Linked DNA regions of Rubrivivax gelatinosus IL144. The protein of the gene in region 1 interacts with the protein of each later gene in a pairwise test. Links are inferred from orthologs where the notes say so. Each region holds a gene or a part of one and is shown in the gene's direction. Other genes may lie near its edges. The genes, in order: RGE_RS04655 and mtgA.

What was found.
Region 2: the proteins of RGE_RS04655 (region 1) and mtgA interact in binary tests that used the Escherichia coli proteins (3 or more experiments, as listed by UniProt). The link is inferred for Rubrivivax gelatinosus IL144 from one-to-one orthologs.

What each region holds. Positions count from the first base shown.
Region 1 is NC_017075.1:983,265-986,572, forward strand. The notes cover bases 1-3,000. They hold RGE_RS04655 (peptidoglycan D,D-transpeptidase FtsI family protein), read left to right. Parts: upstream 1-618; coding sequence 619-2,382; downstream 2,383-3,000. Other genes in these bases: rsmH (16S rRNA (cytosine(1402)-N(4))-methyltransferase RsmH), read left to right, coding at 1-332; ftsL (cell division protein FtsL), read left to right, coding at 332-622; RGE_RS04660 (UDP-N-acetylmuramoyl-L-alanyl-D-glutamate--2,6-diaminopimelate ligase), read left to right, coding at 2,426-3,000. Also shown: more of RGE_RS04660, read left to right, coding at 3,001-3,308. UniProt on the Escherichia coli protein: Essential cell division protein that catalyzes cross-linking of the peptidoglycan cell wall at the division septum. Required for localization of FtsN.
Region 2 is NC_017075.1:4,529,519-4,532,786, forward strand. What follows is about bases 36-2,995. They hold mtgA (monofunctional biosynthetic peptidoglycan transglycosylase), read left to right. Parts: upstream 36-1,137; coding sequence 1,138-1,854; downstream 1,855-2,995. Other genes in these bases: RGE_RS20565 (energy transducer TonB), read left to right, coding at 36-281; aroE (shikimate dehydrogenase), read left to right, coding at 296-1,141; RGE_RS20580 (hypothetical protein), read left to right, coding at 1,851-2,447; RGE_RS20585 (TlpA family protein disulfide reductase), read left to right, coding at 2,444-2,938. Also shown: more of RGE_RS20565, read left to right, coding at 1-35; accB (acetyl-CoA carboxylase biotin carboxyl carrier protein), read left to right, coding at 3,216-3,268. UniProt on the Escherichia coli protein: Peptidoglycan polymerase that catalyzes glycan chain elongation from lipid-linked precursors. May play a role in peptidoglycan assembly during cell division in collaboration with other cell division proteins.

The sequences.
Region 1 (3,308 bases):
CTGCAACGCGCACATTTCAGGCTCTTCGGATTTTCGTCAACGCCGAGCTTGAGGCGCTCGAACAGGGACTGAGCGCCGCGCTGCAACTGCTCGCGCCGGGCGGGCGGCTGGTCGTCATCAGCTTCCATTCGCTCGAGGACCGCATCGTCAAGAACTTCATCACGCGCGAGAGCCGTGAGGAGTTCGACCGCCGCGCGCCGATGGCGCCGCCGCAGGCGCTCAAGCTCAAGGCCATCGCCCGCGTCAAGCCCGGCGACGAGGAGCTGCGTGCCAACCCGCGCGCCCGCTCGGCGGTGATGCGCGTGGCCGAACGCACCGAGGTGCCGGCGTGATGAAGCTGCTCAACGCCGTGCTGCTGGTGCTGCTGCTGGGCAGCGCCTTCTTCCTCGTGCGCAACGCCTACGAGAGCCGGCGCCTGTTCGCGGCGCTGGACCGCGCCAAGAACGAGCAGGTCCAGCTCGAGGCCGACTACAAGCGCCTGGACGCCGAGCGCCAGGCGCAGGCGACCAACCTGCGCGTCGAGCGCGTCGCGCGCGAGAAGCTGGCGATGCGCCCGGCCTCGCCGGCGGTGACGCAGTACGTCGCCGACGGCGCCGCCGCGGCCTCCGGAGGCGCCCGATGAGCAGTCGGCGCAAGTCCGGCGGCGCCAGCGTGCGCAGCGTGAACTACGCCACCAGCCCGCTGCTGGCGAGCAAGACGCCGCCCTGGCGCTCGCGTTTCGTCGTCGCGATGGTCGCCGCCTCGTTCGCGCTGCTGCTCGGCCGCGCCGTCTGGGTGCAGGTCGTCGGCAACGATTTCTATCAGAAGCAGGGCGAGAAGCGCTACGCGCACACGCTGTCGCTGCAGGCCAGCCGCGGCCGCGTGCTCGACCGCAACGGCCTGGTGCTGGCGTCGAGCGTGCCGTCGCCGTCGATCTGGGCGATCCCCAAGGACCTGCAGGCCGACGCCGGCGAGCGCCGGGCGCTGGCGCGCGTGCTGGGCATCACGCCGACCGAGCTCGACACGCGGCTGTCGGGCAACCCGAACTTCGTCTGGCTGCGCCGCCAGGCCGACGACGCCACCTGGGACGCCGTCAAGGCGATGGGCCTGAAGGGCGTCTACCAGGTGCGCGAGTACAAGCGCAGCTACCCCGAGGGCGAATCGGCGGCGCACGTCGTCGGCTTCACCAACGTCGAGGAGCACGGCCAGGAAGGCATCGAGCTGCGTTTCGACAAGGAGCTGCAGGGCCGCGACGGCCTGCGCGCCGTGGTGCGCGACCGCCTGGGCCGCGTCGTCGAGGACATCGGCGACCAGACCGCCGCGCTCGACGGCCGCGACGTCACGCTGGCGATCGATTCCAAGGTCCAGTTCTTCGCCTACCAGCGCATCCGCGACATGGTCACGCAGCAGGCCGCCAAGGCCGGCAGCGTCGTCGTGCTGGACGCCCAGACCGGCGAGGTGCTGGCGCTGGCCAACTATCCCAGCTACGACCCCGGGCAGCGCCGCAACCTGAGCGGCGCACAGCTGCGCAACCGCGCGCTGACCGACACCTTCGAGCCCGGCTCGACGATGAAGCCCTTCGTCGCCTGCCTGGCGATGGAGACCGGCCGCGTGACGCCGTCGACGGTCATCGACACCGCGCCCGGCAGCATCACGATCACCGGCTCGACGATCCGCGACTCGCACCCGCACGGCGCGCTGACCGTCGCCCAGGTGATCCAGAAGTCGAGCAACGTCGGCACCGTCAAGATGGCGATGCAGATGCAGCCGCGCGAGATGTGGGAGGTGTTCTCCGGCATCGGCATCGGCCAGCGGCCGCAGATCGACTTCCCCGGCGCCGTCTCCGGCCGGCTGCGCCCGTACAAGACCTGGCGCCCGATCGAGCAGGCGACGATGAGCTACGGCTACGGCCTGTCCGCGAGCCTGCTGCAGATCGCGCGCGCCTACACGGTGTTCGCCCGTGACGGCGACATCGCGCCTGTCTCCATCCTGCGCCAGGACGGCCCGGTCGCCGGCGTGCCGATCTTCAAGCCCGAGACCGCGCAGACGATGCGCGCGATGCTGAGCCTGGTGACCCAGCCCGGCGGCACGGCCCCGAAGGCCGCCGCGATCGGCTACTCCACGGGCGGCAAGTCCGGGACTGCGCGCAAGCAGGAAGGCAAGGGCTACAGCAACAAATATCGCGCCTGGTTCGTCGGCATCGCGCCGATCTCCGCGCCGCGCATCGTCGTGGCGGTCATGGTCGACGAACCGGGAAAGGGCGTGTTCTACGGCGGCGACATCGCCGGGCCGGTATTCAGCCAGGTCGTGCAGAACACGCTGCGCATGATGGGCGTGCCGCCGGACATCCCGGTCCAGGCGCAGATCGTCGCTCCGGTCGCCGCCGAGCCAGAAAGCTTCTGATGCAGATTCCGTCCCAGCCCTTCGTCGTCACCGGGGAGGCCGCATGCCGCTGACGCGCCTGAAGTCCCCCGAGGCCGCCGCCCGCTGGCTCTCGTCCTGGGTGACCGGCACGCTGCGCACCGACAGCCGTCTGGTGCAGCCCGGCGACGCCTTCATCGCCTGGCCCGGCTACGCCAACGACGGCCGCCGCTTCGTCCAGCAGGCGCTGGACGCCGGCGCCTCGACCTGCCTGGTCGAGCTCGACGGCGTCGAGGCCTTCGGTTTCGAGGATGCGCGTGTGGCCACGCTGCCCGAGCTGAAGGCCGTCACCGGCGACATCGCTCACGCCTATTTCGAGCACCCCAGCCAGCGGCTGAAGGTCGTCGCCACGACCGGCACCAACGGCAAGACCTCGACCGCCTGGTGGACCGCCCAGGCGCTGACCCGCCTGGGCCAGCGCTGCGGCGTGATGGGCACGCTGGGCGTCGGCGAGCCCGGCGCGGTGCGCGCCACGGGCCTGACGACGCCCGACCCGGTGACGCTGCACGCCGCCTTCCGCGGCTTCGTCGACCAGGGTTTCGCCGCCTGCGCGCTGGAAGCCTCGTCGATCGGCATCGTCGAGCACCGCCTGGACGCCGCCAAGATCGACGTCGCGTTGTTCACCAACTTCACCCGCGACCACCTGGACTATCACGGCTCGATGGCCGCGTACTGGGAGGCCAAGCGCCGCCTGTTCGCCTGGCCGGGGCTGAAGGCCGCGGTGGTCAACGTCGACGACGAACAAGGCGCGCTGCTGGCTGCCGAGCCGCTGGCGCTGGACGTCTGGACCTATGCCGTCGGCGGCGACGCGCGCCTGGTGGCGCGCGAGGTGCGCTACGTCGACGGCGGCCTGGCCTTCACGCTGCACGAAGGCGACGCCGCCGTCGAGGTGCGCAGCACGCTGATCG
Region 2 (3,268 bases), 3.5 Mb from region 1 along the record:
GCGGCACGCGCAACTTCCCCGAACGCAACGGCGTCAAGCTCTACGGCGAGCTGGTGATGAACGTCACCGTCGACGCCGCCGGGCGTGTCGTCGACACCGAGATCGTGCGCCCGAGCAGCTCGCGTGTGCTCGACCAGCAGGCGATGGCCATCGTGCGCGCCGCAGCGCCTTTCGGCCCCTTCACCGCCGCGATGCGCCGCCAGGCCGACCAGATCGTCGTCACCTCGCGCTTCCGCTTCACGCGCGAGGAAGGCCTGGAAACGATTCCGCTCGCCCGCTGAGCCCCGTGACCCGTATGACCGCTCCCGATCGCTACGCTGTGCTCGGCCACCCGGTGGCGCACAGCCAGTCGCCTTTCATCCACGCCGAGTTCGCACGCCAGACCGGCGAGGCCGTCGACTACGGCCGCGTCGAATGCCCGCTCGACGGCTTCGAGGCGACGCTGCGCGCCTTCGCCGCCGGCGGCGCCCGAGGCTGCAACGTCACCGTGCCGTTCAAGTTCGAGGCCCCGCGCCTGGCCGCCCGCGTGACGCCGCGCGCCGCGCTGGCCCAGGCGGCCAACGTGCTGCGTTTCGACGCCGAAGGCTGGAGCGCCGACAACAGCGACGGCATCGGCCTGGTGCGCGACTTGGAACTGCACGCCGGCCAGCCGGTCGCCGGCCAGCGTGTGCTGCTGATCGGCGCCGGCGGTGCCGCCGCCGGCGTGCTGGGGCCGCTGATCGAGGCACGCGCCGCCGCCGTCACCGTCGTCAACCGCACGCCCGGCCGCGCCGCGGCGCTGATCGCACGCCACATGTTGCTGGCCGCCGAACACGGCTGCCAACTCGCCGCCGCCGGGCTGGACGCGCCGGGCACGGCTTACGACATCGTGCTCAACGCCAGCGCCAGCAGCCTGGCCGGCGCGGCGGTGCCGGTGCCGGCCTCGGTGCTCGCGCCGGGCGCACTCGCCGTCGACCTGATGTACGGGCCGGCGGCCGAGCCCTTTCTCGCCTGGGCACGCGCCGCCGGCGCACGCTCGCGCGACGGCCTGGGCATGCTCGTCGAGCAGGCGGCCGAAGCCTTCTGGTTCTGGCGCGGCGTGCGCCCCGAGACGGCGCCGGTGCTGGCCGCGCTGCGCGCGCGCGTGGAGGCCAAGGCGTGAAGCGCCAGGTCTGGCGGCTGGCCGTGCTCGTCGTCGTCTGCGGCCTGGCGCTGCAGGCGTTCTTCGCGCTGCGCGTCGCCGCGATGGCCGTCTTCGATCCGCAGTCCACCGCCTTCCAGCGCAGCGAGGCCTGGCGGCTGCTCGTCGAGCAGCATCGCCTGGACTGGACGCAGGACTGGGTGCCGCGCGAGCGCCTGGGCACGGCGATCCAGCGCGCCGTCATCGCCAGCGAGGACGCCGGCTTCGCCGAACATTCCGGCGTCGAATGGGACGCGATCGAACAGGCCTGGGAGCGCAACCAGCGCGCCGAGGCGCGCTTCGAGGCCGGCCGCGCGAAGACCGCCAAGATCGTCGGCGGCTCGACGATCACCCAGCAGCTGGCCAAGAACCTGCTGCTGTCGGGCGAACGAACAGCCCTGCGCAAGGCTCAGGAGTTCGCGATCACGATGATGCTCGAGGCCTTCCTGTCCAAGCAGCGCATCCTGGAGATCTATCTGAACAACGTCGAATGGGGCGAAGGCGTGTTCGGCGCCCAGGCCGCCGCGCGCCACTACTTCCGCGTCGACGCCCAGCGCATGTCGGCGACGCAGGCGGCGCGCCTGGCGGTCATGCTGCCGGCGCCCAAACGTTTCGAGAAGAAGCCCAACTCGGGCTACGTCGCCGGGCGCGCGCAGACCATCGTCGCGCGCATGGGCGCGGTGGAGCTGCCGTGAGTCACCAGGCCGAGATCGCTGCCGCCGCGGCACGGTTGGTCGTCGAGGACGGCCTGGAGTACGCCGCCGCCAAACGCAAGGCGGCGCGCGACCTGGGTCGCCGCGCCGGCCGCGCCGGCGAGCTGCCGAGCAACGAGGAAGTCGAGGACGAGGTCCGCGCCTATCTGGAGCTGTTCTGCGCCGACACCCAGCCGGCCGAGCTGCGCGCGCTGCGCGAGACGGCGCGCGTCTGGATGCGCCGGCTGGCCGAGTTCCGCCCGCACCTGGCCGGCGCCACCTGGCGCGGCACCGCGACGCGGCGCTCGGCGGTGCTCATCGACCTGTACTGCGACGATTCCAAGGCCGCCGAGATCGCGCTGATCAACGCCGGCGTCGACTACGACGTCGCCAGCATCGAACGCCCGGGCGCACCCGAGACCTCGGTGCTGATCGTCGGCAGCCGCAACGCCGAACTCGGCGAGATCGTCACGCTACAGCTCGTCGTCAACGAACACGACGCGCTGCGCGGTGCGCTGAAACCCGATGCACGCGGGCGCAGCTGGCGCGGCGACCTGGCGGCGCTGGAGCGATTGCTGGCGGAGGACGGCGCATGATCCGCCGCGCCTTGCTGGCCGCCGCGGTGGGCGGCGTCGGCGCCGGGCTGGCCTGGCGCTGGTTCGACGGCCGTCGGCTGGACCCCGGCGAAGAAGCGCTGTGGGCAGCGCGTTACCCGCGCCCGGACGGCAGCGAACTGGCACTGGCCGGGCTGCGCGGCCGGCCGCTGATCGTCAATTTCTGGGCGCCGTGGTGCCCGCCCTGCGTCAAGGAGATGCCGGCGCTGGACCGCTTGCAGCGCCGCCGCAGCGACGTCACCATTCTCGGAATTGCCATTGATCAAGCCGAGCCGGTGCGCCGTTTCCTGGAGCGCAGCCCGATCTCGTTCCCGATCGCGATCGCCGGTTTCGCCGGCATCGGCCTGTCCCAAGGCCTCGGCAACCCGGGCAGCGGGCTGCCGTACACGGTGCTGATGGCGCCGACCGGGCGGCAGATCCGCCACAAGTTCGGCGAAACGACCGAAGCCGAGCTCGAGTCCTGGCTCGCCTGATCGCCACCCCGCCCGCGCGGGCTGTTTTGAGCGATCTTCGATAATTTGCTGCCATCTGCAACCAAATTGGCGTAGAGTCCCGCCGTCTCCGCAAGGCCGCGGGCTCCGCCCCGACGCCCCAAGCGCCTTGCAGATCTGGAAAATAGGCATCAGAAGCGCGCCGATCGACCAGAGATATTGACCGGCCGCAGCCAGCCGGGCCCGACACGGGTTCAGGCTACGCCGCTCACCCAAGTTTCAGTGCGGGACACCCCCGCCCCGTCAGAAGAGGACCGACATGGACCTGAGAAAGCTCAAGACGCTCATCGACCTCGTTTCCGAGTCGAACAT